DNA from 3 places in the Arthrobacter sp. NicSoilB8 genome. Region 2 is predicted to be linked to each of the others. Evidence: riboswitches for the same ligand, from Rfam matches in the RefSeq annotation. Region 2 holds a riboswitch; each other region holds the start of a gene.
The links. A riboswitch is a leader RNA that binds a small molecule or an ion and turns the genes downstream of it on or off. The one in region 2 is predicted to bind S-adenosylmethionine.

Region 1: it holds a riboswitch for S-adenosylmethionine, as region 2 does, so the genes downstream of both, LDO15_RS20775 (DUF1737 domain-containing protein) here and LDO15_RS06545 (bifunctional o-acetylhomoserine/o-acetylserine sulfhydrylase) in region 2, are expected to answer to the same signal.
Region 3: it holds a riboswitch for S-adenosylmethionine, as region 2 does, so the genes downstream of both, LDO15_RS15155 (aminotransferase class V-fold PLP-dependent enzyme) here and LDO15_RS06545 (bifunctional o-acetylhomoserine/o-acetylserine sulfhydrylase) in region 2, are expected to answer to the same signal.

Annotation. Positions count from the first base shown of each region.
Region 1 covers NZ_AP024655.1:4,589,172-4,593,441, reverse strand. Annotated here, with positions in the region: gene LDO15_RS20785 (O-succinylhomoserine sulfhydrylase) at 1-911, opposite strand, end outside; gene LDO15_RS20780 (rhodanese-like domain-containing protein) at 912-1,331, opposite strand; gene LDO15_RS20775 (DUF1737 domain-containing protein) at 1,328-1,639, opposite strand; SAM riboswitch class IV at 1,676-1,790, opposite strand; gene LDO15_RS20770 (hypothetical protein) at 2,159-3,118, shown strand; gene LDO15_RS20765 (aminodeoxychorismate lyase) at 3,190-4,158, opposite strand; gene cls (cardiolipin synthase) at 4,256-4,270, shown strand, end outside.
Region 2 covers NZ_AP024655.1:1,471,388-1,475,657, forward strand. Annotated here, with positions in the region: gene LDO15_RS06535 (type II CAAX endopeptidase family protein) at 1-408, shown strand, start outside; gene LDO15_RS06540 (VOC family protein) at 632-1,270, opposite strand; SAM riboswitch class IV at 1,451-1,566, shown strand; gene LDO15_RS06545 (bifunctional o-acetylhomoserine/o-acetylserine sulfhydrylase) at 1,628-2,944, shown strand; SAM riboswitch class IV at 3,056-3,171, shown strand; gene LDO15_RS06550 (homoserine O-acetyltransferase) at 3,183-4,270, shown strand, end outside.
Region 3 covers NZ_AP024655.1:3,357,910-3,362,179, forward strand. Annotated here, with positions in the region: gene aroA (3-phosphoshikimate 1-carboxyvinyltransferase) at 1-457, shown strand, start outside; gene LDO15_RS15145 (ribosome small subunit-dependent GTPase A) at 441-1,556, shown strand; gene hisN (histidinol-phosphatase) at 1,635-2,447, shown strand; SAM riboswitch class IV at 2,632-2,745, shown strand; gene LDO15_RS15155 (aminotransferase class V-fold PLP-dependent enzyme) at 2,780-4,219, shown strand.

The DNA.
Region 1 (4,270 bases), 1.8 Mb from region 2:
ACCGCGAGTTCGTGCTGCGGGTGGGAGGGCAGCAGCGGGTACTTTACCCAGCTGACCGCTGGCTGTCCCTCGAGCCATTCGGCCAGCCGCAGGGCGGAGGCGGAGGAATGGTTGACGCGCAGGGCCATGGTCTCCAGGCCCTTGGTCAGGACCCAGGCGTTGAAGGCGGAGAGCGAAGGCCCGGTGTGCCGCATGAGCTGCTTGACGGGCCCGTCGATGAATTCCTTGGTGCCCAGAATCGCGCCGCCGAGCACGCGTCCCTGGCCGTCGATGTGCTTGGTGCCGGAGTAGACGATCACGTCCGCGCCGAGGTCGCCGCAGCGCTGCAGGAGCGGGGTGGCGAAGACGTTGTCGACCACCACTGTGGCGCCTGCCGCATGCGCCAGTTCGCTGACGGCGGCGATGTCCACGATTTCCTGCATCGGGTTCGACGGCGACTCGAAGAAGACCGCCGTCGTCGGCTCCGAGAGCGCGGACCGCCACTGATCCAGGTCCGGGCCGTCGACGAAGACGGTCTCGACGCCCCAGCGCGGCAGGATCTCGTTGAGGATCACGAAGCACGAGCCGAAGAGCGAGCGGGCGGCGACGACCCGGTCGCCGGCCGCCAGCAGCGCGCCCAGGGCGGTGAAGACGGCGGACATGCCCGACGCGGTCGCAAAACACGCCTCGGTGCCCTCGAGCAGCCGGAGCCGCTCCTGGAAGGTCGCGACCGACGGGTTGCCGTAGCGGGAGTAGACGAAGCGCTCGTCCTCCCCGGTGAAGGCGCGCTCGGCGGCGGCAGCGGACTCGTAGACGAAGCCCGAGTTGAGGAAGATCGGCTCGGTGGTTTCTTGGAAGCCGGTGCGGTCAAGGCCGCCACGGACGGCCTGGGTGTCGGCGGACCAGCCGGCGGCGTCGGGATTGAAAGTCACTTAAATCTTTCCGAGGTTGGTGGGCAGGCCGCGGTTCTTCCAGCCGTTGACGGTACGTTCGCCAAGCCGGTCAGTCTCGCCTTCGAAGCCCTCAAGGACGTTGTAGGAGGTGTAGCCGGCGGCCGTCGCGGCCGTCGCTGCGGCGATCGACCGGGCGCCGGAGCGGCACAGGAACACAAGTTCGACGGCGGCGGTCTCCGGTGCCTGCTGTTGTAGCTGTTCCACGAAGTGCGGGTTCGGCACGCCGCCGGCGAGGGTCCACTGGATGAAGAGCGGATCGTTTCGGCTGCCGCCTGCCGGCGCAGTGTCCGGGACGCCGATGTGGGCCCATTCGCCCTCGGTCCGGACGTCCACCAGGATGGCTCCGGCTTCGAGCTTGTCCCACGCTTCCTGCGGGCTGAGGTCTCCGGCGTAGCTCATGCGTGGCCCTCGAATGCCTGGTCGGCGCCGAACTCGTCGGTGTCGAGCTCGTCAACGGCGTTGGCCACGGCGGCGTCCGCGCTCGCAATCGCGGCCGGCAGGACCAGTGCCTGCGCCACGATCACCGTGCTGCCGTTGAACGTGGCGGCGGGGCTTCCGTGCAGGACATAGCCCTCGGCCAGGGCGGTCGACACACGCTCGCAGAAGGCGCGGTCATCGGCGCCGGTGAACAGGCGGTAGGCCAGCTTCTCCTCGCCGGCGGATGCCGTACCGGGGGCTGTGCCGGGGGCGGCTGCTGTGTCGGGTATAGCGGGGGTGGACGGGTCGGGCACGACGGATCTCCTCTTTCACGCTTGCAGCTCGAATGGTCGATATGCCGAGTATTCACCTGAGGCACCCCGCCGCGAAAGGGAGGGTTGCCGACCGGCCAGTCAGGGCTTGGCACCGGTTCTCATTACTCCCCAAAAACGTAACACCTACGACGCCGGCCCGCACCGCCGCCGTCGTCATGTTCCGTAACCGGACCCCCACGGCCGGGGTCAGAGGGAGCGCGGTGCAGGCGACGGAGAGGCGAGTAGTGCCGGGTTCCAGTTTCGGGTACTGCCCACTCGTGCGCGCCGGGACATTGCGCCGTGTACTGGGGAGACCGGACCGATGCGTCGGCCGGTGTCGCATAGTTCATGCATCACGTTGTCTGCGCATCACGATGTCTGTGAACGAAAGTGACGGCGATCAAGCTTTTCATCTGTCAAATTGTCTGTGAATCGGCGGCCGGGAAACGGCCGGAGCCGCAACCGCGGCCCGGCAGGTGACGGCGGAATGGAGCAATGATGGGCCCGCGTGTACTGGTTACCGGGATCGCAAGCGCCGCCGGCCGCGCCGTCGCGGCCCAGCTCGCCGCCCGCGGCATCCCCTGTCTCGGCTCCGACGCCCGCGCCGACACCCGTCAGGCCGACGACGGCCCCGCTGCGGCGGCGGTCAGGCTCCTGCCGGCGACGGACCCGGACATGGTCCTGGACCTTCGCCGGCTGGTGGACGGGGAAGCCATCAACGTCATCATTCCGACCCTCACCGCGGAACTTCCGGTCCTGGCCGCGGCCCGCGCCGGATTCGCCCAGGACGTGCGGATCATCGTTGGCGACCCCGCCGCGGTGGCCCTCGCCAACGACCGCCTGTTCACGGCCTGGGCGTTGCAGGCAGCGGGCATTCCGGTGCCCCGCTTCGCGGTACCGGGCGACCTCGCCGCCGCGCCGGCATCCCTCGCCGCCCTCAACGGCCCCGTCGTGGTCAAACAGCGGGTCTTCAAAGGCTCCCGTGCTGTCCACCTGCTGGCCGGGACCGCGTCCGTATGCTGGCAGAACATGGCGGCCGGTCAGCTGGTCCAGGAGTTCATCCCGGGCGCCGATTACGTGGCCCTGGTGTTCGGCACCCCGGCCCGCAACGCGATGGCGCCCGTGGCCGTGGTCCTGGAGAAGACGAAGACCCCGTACGGACGTGCCGGCAGCGACGAAGTCAGCCGCAGGGTTCCGGCGGCCGAGGCCAGGGATGTGCGCAAGCTCGGCCTGGCCGCCGTCCGCACGCTGGGGCTGACCGGGCCGGTCCAGGTCCAGATCCGCCGCCGCGCCGACGGAACCCCCGTGGTGCTGGGCGTCTGCGCGACTCTGGGCGAGAACAGCACCTGGGCACCGGAACTGCTCGATGCCGTGCTGGCAACCTTCATGCTCCCGGCGTTCAACCCGGCATCCTTCCGGCGGTGCCCTGCAGTTCCCGCGGATGCCCTGGGCTGAGCAAACGCCAACGCGGGGTCACTTACGGCCCGTGTCGGGCGGCGGGACGGGCCGTAAGTGACCCCGCGTTGCTATTCGATGGTGGCGAAGAGGGCGTTGAGTTCGGCCGTGAGCTGCCGGCGCAGTTCCGGGGTGCCGATTTCCTGGCCGTCGATGTGGTTCACGGGCGCCAGGAGCCGGATGCTGGAGATCAGCCAGACGGCGTCGGCATCCAGCAGGTCTTTCGGCTCCAGCGGCCCATAGCCCAGCTCCCAGCCGGCCGCCTTGGCGGCGGTGAACAGGGCGCCCTGCGAGGTGCCCGGCAGGATGCCGCTGTCCAGCTGCGGCGTGATGAGCCGCCGGATCGTGCGGACGCCGCCGGCACCGTCGTCCACGGTTTCCAGGTGCGCCAGCAGAACGGTCGACGTCGGCCCCTCCAGAACCCGGCCGTCCGCGGACGTGAAGATGACGTCGTCGGCGCCATGCTGGTGCGCGTAGCGCAGCGCGGCCATGTTCACGGCGTAGGAGAGGGTCTTGGCGCCGAGCAGCAGCCAGGGGGCGCGCTCGCCGACTTCGCTGTCGTAACCGCGGTCCAGCAGGATGACGTCGATTCCGGTCTCGCGCTGGCGGCGGCCCGCGGCCGCGGGGGCGGAGGCCTGGACCCAGCAGGTGGGGGCGGCGGCGCCCTCCGGCCCGCGGGTGACGAGCAGCTTCACCACGACCTCGTCCCGGGCCGTGCCGCCGGCCGCGGCCACGGCAGGATCCTGGCGCCGGTACTCGCTGATGGCGGTATCCACGGCCCGGCGCCAGACGTCCTCGGCGGGAATGTCCAGCTCCAGCAGGCGGGCGGAGCCGGCCAGCCGGGTCAGGTGCGCCTGGATCTTGCGCGGCCGGCCGCCCACAGCCAGCAGTGATTCAAAAACGCCGTCGCCGCGGGTGGCGCCCAGGTCCGTGGCCATCAGCTGCGGCTTCGACGCGTCCGCAACGCGGCCGCCGTCGAACGCCGGGTCCAGGAAGACCAGAACGGTCGCGGGCGCAGGAACAGGGGCAGGAGTGGTCATGGCTACAGCTTAGTCTCGGAGGTCCCGGGATAGGATTTGCACGTTGCCCGTTCCGGAACTGTTCCGCGGGCCTTGTACTTTGAGGGGTTCGCCTGTGCTGTGGCCATTTCCG
Region 2 (4,270 bases):
ATTCCGTCCCTGGGGCTCTACGCCGCCGGCCGGGCCATGGGAATCACGACGACGATCATCCCCAGCGCGCTGGACGCGTACTGGTGGACCGTGCCGGTCCTGGTCCTGTCCGCGATCCGCCACGGGATCGTCGAGGAAGTGATTGTGGTGGGCTACCTGCTGGACCGGCTCGGGAAGCTCGGCTGGAGCACTCCGGCGGCGATCGCCGCCAGCGCCCTGCTCCGCGGCAGCTACCACCTGTACCAGGGGTTCGGCCCGTTCATCGGCAATGCCGTGATGGGCGTTGTCTTCGCCCTCGTCTACACCCGGACCAAGCGCGTGATGCCGCTCGTGATCGCCCACGCCATCCTGGACACCGTCGCGTTCGTGGGGTTCAGCCTGTTCGGCAAGGCCGTGGGCCTGGGCTGAGCCGCCCACAAAGCAACGCGGGGTCACTTGCGGCCCGTCCGGAGCGCCTGGACGGGCCGCAAGTGACCCCGCGTTGCTTGTTGGGCCCGGAGAGCCGGTGACCCGGGCTTTGAAAAGATCCGGGCTTTGAAAGATCCGGGCTTTAAAAAGATATCGGCCGCCATCTAAGGGTGACATCGTTGGCACCCTTAGATGGCGGCCGAAGTGTGGGGCAGGTGGAGCGTTAGATCGTGACTGCCCCGGAGGCGGTCTCGAAGGTGACGGAGAGGATGCCGGGCGTGCCGTGCGGCGCGATCCAGTTGACCGCGACGTCCTCCAGCGGCTTCTCCACCGGTTCGCCCAGCCATTCCGTCACGCGCTCTGCCGAACCGGCAATGGTCAGCGCGGACATCTTGACATCGCTCGCGTAGGCGTTGGAGGGGTGAAGCTCCGGGTTGCCCTCCCACTTGAGCATGTAGGGCACTTGGGGGTCGGCGATAAGGCCGAGGATGCCGATCTGCTTCCAGACCAGCTCGCGGCCGTCGGGGAACTTCCTGTTGCCGTTCACGGCCGAGCGGCCGAGACGCTCCTCGAACGGGGCGAGGTCGTCCACTTCGACGCACCAGCCCATCCAGCCGCCGCCGGCTTCGGAGCGGGCCCGGACTGCCTGTCCGAAGGGCGCCTTGTCCGACGCCGGGTGGTTCAGTACCTCTACGACTTCCAGGTACTTGTGTCCCGCGAGCGGGATAATCATGTTGCGTGTCCCGAAACGGGGGTGCACTCCACCCTTCACGGCTTCGACGCCGAGGGCAGACGCAATACGTTCAGTGGTGGCTGCCAAGCCATCGTGTTCACAGGCGTAAGAGACGTGATCCATGCGCATGCCATCATCTTGGCACTTTGTGATGCGGCTCTCAGCTTAGGCTTGCCTTACCGTCATAGGATGTCATGGCCGCGCCTTCCGCGGCGTTCCGGACGGCGCCATCACCGCACACGGGCCCGTCCGCTTCATGTTCGTCACAAAGCTATCCAGCGGCCTGCCGCCATTCCTACACTGAATCAAGGTCATGAGTGCCAGCGCACAGCCCCGGCTTGCTGGCCGGCAACCCTCGTATCGCGGTGGGGTGCCCCGGGTGAAGACCCGGCCGTCCGGCGCCCGCCGGAGGGCAAGCGCGGCGCCTGTGCCGGTCCGGGCCGATGGCCCTGGACGGTGCTGTGCCCGGTCCCTTGAGGAGCATCAATGTCCACTGCCTGGTCCTTCGAAACCCGCCAGATCCATGCCGGCCAGGAGGCGGACTCCGCCACCGGCGCGCGGTCCCTCCCGATCTACCAGACGACGTCGTTCGTGTTCCCCAGCGCCGAGAGCGCCGCGAACCGCTTCGCGCTCGCCGAGCTCGCCCCCATCTACACCCGGATCGGCAACCCCACCCAGGACGCCGTGGAGCAGCGCGTGGCCAGCCTTGAAGGCGGCCTCGCGGCCCTGCTGCTAAGCTCCGGCCAGGCCGCCGAAACCTTCGCGATCCTCAACGTCGCCGAAGCCGGGGACCACGTGGTGGCCAGCCCCAGCCTCTACGGCGGAACCTACAACCTGCTCGCCCACACGCTGAAGAAGTTCGGCATCTCCGTGACCTTCGTTGCGGACCCGGACAACCTGGACCACTGGCGGGACGCCGTCCAGCCCAACACCAAGCTGTTCTTCGGAGAAGTGGTCTCCAACCCCCGCCAGGACGTGCTCGACATCGAGGGCATCTCCAAGGTCGCCCATGAGGCCGGCGTTCCCCTGATCGTGGACAACACCCTGTCCACCCCCTACCTCATCCGTCCCATCGAGTGGGGCGCGGACATCGTGGTTCACTCCGCCACCAAGTACCTCGGCGGCCACGGCGCGGCGATCGCCGGGGTGATCGTGGATTCGGGCAACTTCGACTTCGGCAAGGACCCCGGGCGGTTCCCCGGCTTCAACACCCCGGATCCCACCTACAACGGCCTGGTCTACGCCCGCGACCTCGGTGCGGACGGCGCCCTGGGGGCCAACCTCGCCTACATCCTCAAGGCCCGCGTCCAGCTCCTGCGCGACCTCGGCTCGGCGGTGTCCCCGTTCAACGCCTTCCTCATCGCCCAGGGCATTGAGACACTCAGCCTGCGCGTCGAGCGGCACGTGGCCAACGCCACCAAGGTGGCGCAATGGCTGGAGGCCAGGGACGACGTCGAATCGGTCGCCTACGCCGGGCTGCCGTCCAGCCCGTGGTACGAGCGCGGGCGCAAGTACGGGCCCAAGGGGACCGGCGCCGTCGTCGCGTTCAATATCGCCGGGGGAGCCGAGGCCGGCAAGCGGTTCGTCGATGCCCTCGAACTGCACTCGCACGTCGCGAACATCGGCGACGTCCGATCCCTGGTGATCCACCCGGCGTCGACCACCCACAGCCAGCTCTCGGCCGAGCAGCAGGCCGTGGCGGGCGTGACCCCGGGGCTGGTGCGGCTCTCGGTCGGCCTGGAACACATTGACGACATCCTCGCGGACCTCGACGCCGGATTCCGCGCGGCCAAGAGCGACTAGGTGTGCCGACGGCGCCGGCACTGTCCGTGAAAGGGGAGTGCCGGCGCCCGGCTGTCACATGGAAGTCACAATCTTCGTCATTTCCGCACCCTGTTTCGTACACTCGTACAAGGTCATGAGTGCCAGCGACAGCCCCGGCTTGCTGGCCGGCAACCCTCCTTTTGCGGCGGGGTGCCCCGGGTGAAGACCTGGCCTGCCGGTCAGCTGACGGCAGGCAAGCGCGAAGTTAGGTCCTCACATGACGATTGCCGTCACCCGCAGCGGTGAACCCGAAACCAAACAAGCCCGAAATTCCGGTACCGCCGGCAGCACTCCTGCCGGAAGTGCCCCGGGCAGCACTCCTGCCGGCAGTGCCCCGGGCGGTGCGTCCGCCGGAAGTGCCCCGGGCGGTGCGTCCGCCGGCATTGCGTCCCGCGTGCCGGACGGGACAGTCCAGCACGTCCGGATCGGTGACCTGCAGCTCGAATCCGGGGTCCCGCTGCCGGATGTCGTCCTCGCCTATGAGACGTGGGGAACCCTGAACGCGGATGCCTCCAACGCCGTCCTGATTGAACATGCCCTGACCGGGGACACCCATGTGACCCGCGGCGCCAGCGAGGAACCCGGCTGGTGGGAACAGCTGGCCGGACCCGGTGCTCCCGTGGACACGGACAAATACTTCGTCGTGTCGATCAACATCCTGGGCGGCTGCTACGGCTCCACGGGCCCTTCCACTCCGGCCCCCGACGGGCGCCCCTGGGGATCGCGCTTTCCGCTCGTCACGCTGCGGGACACCACCGCCGCCGAGGCGCGCCTGGCCGACGCCCTGGGCATCGGCAGCTGGTACGCGGTCGTGGGAGGCTCGCTCGGCGGCGCGCGCGCCCTGGAATGGGCCGTCACGTACCCGGGGCGGGTCCGGCGCTGCGCCGTGATTTCGGTCGGCGCCAGCAGCACCGCCGAACAGATCGCCTTTGCGCAGGCCCAGACCCTGGCCATCCGCCAGGACCCGCACTTCAACGGCGGCGACTACTACGGCGGCCCGGAACCCGAGGCCGGGCTGGCCCTGGCCCGCCGCATCGCGCACATCACCTACCGCTCCGCGGCCGAACTCGACGGCCGGTTCGGCCGCAACGCCCAGGAGTCCGAGGCGCCCCTGGAGGCAGGGTCGCTGGCCGGACGCGGCCGCTACCAGGTGGAAAGCTACCTCGACCACCAGGGCAACAAGCTGGTCCGGCGCTTCGATGCCAACAGCTACATCGCCATCACCGAGGCGCTCATGAGCCACGACGTCTGCCGCGGGCGCGGAAGCCTCCGCGAATCGCTGGCTCCGGCCACAGCTGAGTTCCT
Region 3 (4,270 bases), 1.9 Mb from region 2:
GACGCTCAACGGCGGCACCTTGACCGTGAGCGGCGGACCGGAGATCAAGGGCGGCGACTTCGACGAGACCAGCGAGCTCGCCCCCACCGTGGCGGCGCTCTGCGCCCTGGCCGCCGGCCCCTCGCGACTGAGCGGCATCGCGCACCTCCGGGGCCACGAAACGGACCGGCTCGCCGCCCTCGTCGCGGAAATCACCCGCCTCGGCGGCGACGCCGAAGAGACGGCCGACGGACTCATCATCCGCCCGGCCCGGCTGCACGGCGGCGTCGTGCACAGCTACGCCGACCACCGCATGGCCACCGCCGGCGCCATCCTCGGCCTTGCCGTGCCCGGCGTGGAAGTCGAGGATATCGGGACCACCGCCAAGACCATGCCCGATTTCCCGCAGCTCTGGGACGCCATGCTGGCCCAGGGAACCGCCGCAGACGAGGACACCGCCGGTGGCACGCAGCACTGACTCCTGGGACGAGTCCGACGTCCGGATCCGCCCCAACAAGAAGGGCACCCGGCCCCGCACCAAGGACCGGCCCAGCCACGACGACGCCGTCACCGGGCGCATCATCACCGTTGACCGCGGACGCTACACCGCCGTCGTCGGGGAAGGAACTGACGAGGAACGCAAGATCATCGCGGCGCGGGCCCGGGAACTGCGCCGCAATCCCGTGGTGGCCGGTGACTTCGTCTCCCTCGTCGGTGATGTCAGCGGCGAGCCGGACACCCTCGCGCGGCTGGTCAAGATCCAGGACCGCAAGACGCTGCTGCGCCGCAGCGCCGACGACACGGACCCGATCGAACGCGCCGTGGTGGCCAACGCAGACCAGCTCGTGGTCGTGGTCGCCGCGGCCAATCCGGAGCCCCGGACCGGTTTCATCGACCGAGCCCTGGTGGCGGCCTACGACGCCGGCATTGAGCCGCTGCTGCTGGTCACCAAGGCCGACGTCAAGGATCCCGCCGAACTGCTGTCCAATTACACGCACCTCGACTTCCCGGTCATCATCTCCAAGACGGCAGACTCTGCCGCGTCCGGCATCGACGCCCGCTCCGACGACGGGCTCTCGGCCCGGCTGGACAAGGACGCCGTGTCCCAGCTGCGCGGCTACCTCGACGGGAAGGTCACGGTCATGCTGGGCCACTCCGGCGTCGGCAAGTCCACCATGGTCAACGCCCTGACCGGGGCCGAGCGTGCCACGGGCGGCGTCAATGCCGTGACCGGCCGCGGCCGCCACACCTCCTCCTCCGCGCTGGCGCTCAAGGTCAACGACTCCCCGGCCGGAAGCTGGATCATCGACACCCCCGGCATTCGCTCCTTTGGCCTGGCCCACGTGGATCCGGACCGGATCCTCCGTTCGTTCCCCGATCTGGAACCGGGCACCGACGATTGCGAACGCGGCTGCAAACACGACGCCACCGCCGTCAACTGCGGCGTGGACGCCTGGGTCGCGGCCGGGCACGCGGGAGCCTCCGGACCCGCCCGCCTTGCGTCCCTGCGCCGGCTCCTGGGCACCGACCCGCGGCAGGAAGCACAGGAAACGAAAGAACTGGGTACCGTGTCCTAGGCGGTGCCGCTCCCCCGGCCCGCGGCGCAGCGCCGCGGCCTCCCGGCAGGCGGCCCGCTTTGCCGGTAGTTTGGAACCATGAGCCAAACCGCTTCGAGCTACAACGATGACCTGCGCCTTGCCCATGTACTGGCAGATTCCGTCGATTCCCAGACCATGAGCCGCTTCAAGGCGCTGGACCTTCGGATTGAAACGAAGCCCGACCTCACCCCGGTCACCGATGCCGACAAGTCCGCCGAAGAGGCCATCCGCGGCCAGCTCTCCCGGTCCCGTCCCCGCGACGCCGTCCTGGGCGAGGAATTCGGCAGCTCGGGCCACGGCTCCCGCCGCTGGATCATCGACCCGATCGACGGCACCAAGAACTTTGTCCGCGGCGTCCCGGTCTGGGCCACCCTGATCGCCCTCGTCGATGAGGGCGAGCCGGTGGTCGGCGTCGTCAGCGCGCCGGCACTGGGCAAGCGCTGGTGGGCGGCCAAAGGGGCAGGTGCCTACACGGGCCGTTCGCTGGCGGCCGCCACGCGGCTGAAGGTGTCCAACGTGTCCAGGCTCGAGGACGCGTCGCTGTCCTATTCCAGCCTCGGCGGCTGGAAGGAACGCGGGAACCTGGACGAGTTCCTGGGCCTCACCGAAGAGGTGTGGCGCACCCGTGCCTATGGCGACTTCTGGTCGTACTGTCTCGTGGCCGAGGGGGCGGTGGACATCGCCTGCGAGCCCGAGCTGAACCTCTACGACATGGCCGCCCTCGTGCCGATCGTGACCGAGGCCGGCGGCCGCTTCACCTCGCTCGAGGGCGAGGACGGGCCCTTCGGCGGCAACGCCCTCGCCACCAACTCGATCCTCCACTCGGAAGTCCTCAAGCGGCTCAACCCCGGACTCGACGACCTCCTGTAGGCACAACCCGGCTTAGGCTTCAACCGAAATCCGGCGCCGGCCGAACAAACTGCGGCGGCGGCCCCCATCCCGGGGCCGCCGCCGTTCTTTGTTCGGCCAGTGCGGGTTTTGCGCGCGTAACAATTCCCTTCACATTCGGCGGCCGCCTTTTCCCCGGCGGCGCCGATGTCCTACGCTCGATGCAGGTCACGAGTGCCAGCGCTAAACCCCGGTTTGCTGGCCGGCAACCCTCCAGTCGCGGTGGGGTGCCCCGGGTGACGACCTGGCCGGTCCGGAACGGACCCGGCAAGCGCGGACTCCCACGATGTGGGGTCCTGGTCGAGTGAGGTCCCATGACTACTGCCGTTTTTCCCACTGCCCCCGAATTCCACACGCGGTTTGCCGCCGCGGCCCGTCCGTTGGCCGCCGTCACCGGGGCCGAAATCCAGGCCCCGCTGATCCACGGCGGCCACGCCCGCTACGCCAACCTCGACTACGGCGCCTCGGCCCCGGCCCTGTCAGTCGTCTCGGCCTACCTGAACGAAATCCTGCCGTACTACGCGAGCGTCCACCGCGGCGCCGGCTACGCGTCGCAGATCAGCACCTCGGTCTACGAGAACTCCCGCGACATCGTCCGGGACTTCGTGGGCGGCCGACCGGACGATGCGGTGATCTTTACCCGCAACACCACCGATTCCTTGAACCTGCTGGCCGGCTGCCTGCCGTTCCTCGACGGCCGGCCCGCCGGAGAGGTCCTCTACCTCGACATCGAACACCACGCCAACCTCCTGCCCTGGCAGAATGTCCCGCACCGCAGCGTCGTGGCCGCCGCCACCCTCGCGGCCACCGTGGACCGCCTCCGGGACGAGCTCGCCCGCGGCGGCGTAAGCCTCCTGGCCGTCACCGGCGCCTCCAACGTCACCGGGGAAATCCTGCCCATCGCCGCCCTCGCCGCACTGGCGCACGAGTACGGCGCCAGGATCGTCGTCGACGCCGCGCAGCTGGCCCCGCACCGGCGGATCAACATTGCCGCGGACGACGTCGACTACCTCGCGTTCTCGGGGCACAAGCTGTACGCCCCCTTCGGCGCCGGCGTGCTGGTGGGGCGGACGGACTGGCTCGACGCCGGCACCCCGCACCTCGCGGGCGGCGGGGCCGTCAAGGATGCCCGGCTCGACTCCGTCAGCTGGACCACCGGACCGGCCCGGCACGAGGGCGGCTCGCCGAACGTGCTGGGTGCGGCCGCCCTGGCCCGTGCCACCCAGGTGATCGCGGCCCTGGACACGGAACAGTGGTACGCCCACGAGGACGCCATCCGGTCCTTCCTGGTCGAGGGTCTCCAAGGCATCGAGGGCGTGACCGTACACCAGATCTTTGCCGATTCCGCTCCCGCTTCTTCCCCCGGAGGTGCCCCCGGAGACGATCAGCCGGGCACCGGCACCATCGGAGTCGTGAACTTTTCCGTGGAAGGCTACGACGCCGGGCTGGTGGCCGCCTACCTGTCGGCCGAGCACGGCATCGGCCTGCGCGACGGCCGCTTCTGCGCCCATCCGCTGCTCAAGCGGCTCGGCCTGCCCGCCGGCTCCCTGCGGGCCAGCTTCGGTCTCGGCTCCCGTCTGGAGGATGCCGAGCGGCTCCTGGCCGGGCTGCGTCAGCTGCGGCAAACGGGGCTCGGCTGGGACTACGTCGTGGACGCCGGACGCTGGGTTCCGGCCAACGACACCCGGATCTACCCGCACTGGGCACCGAACACCCCCGGCACTGCCGGCGCCGCGCCCTGCACAGTGGACTAGGACTGCGGACTAGGGCTGTGGACTATTTGGCGCCTGCGGACAGCGGACCGG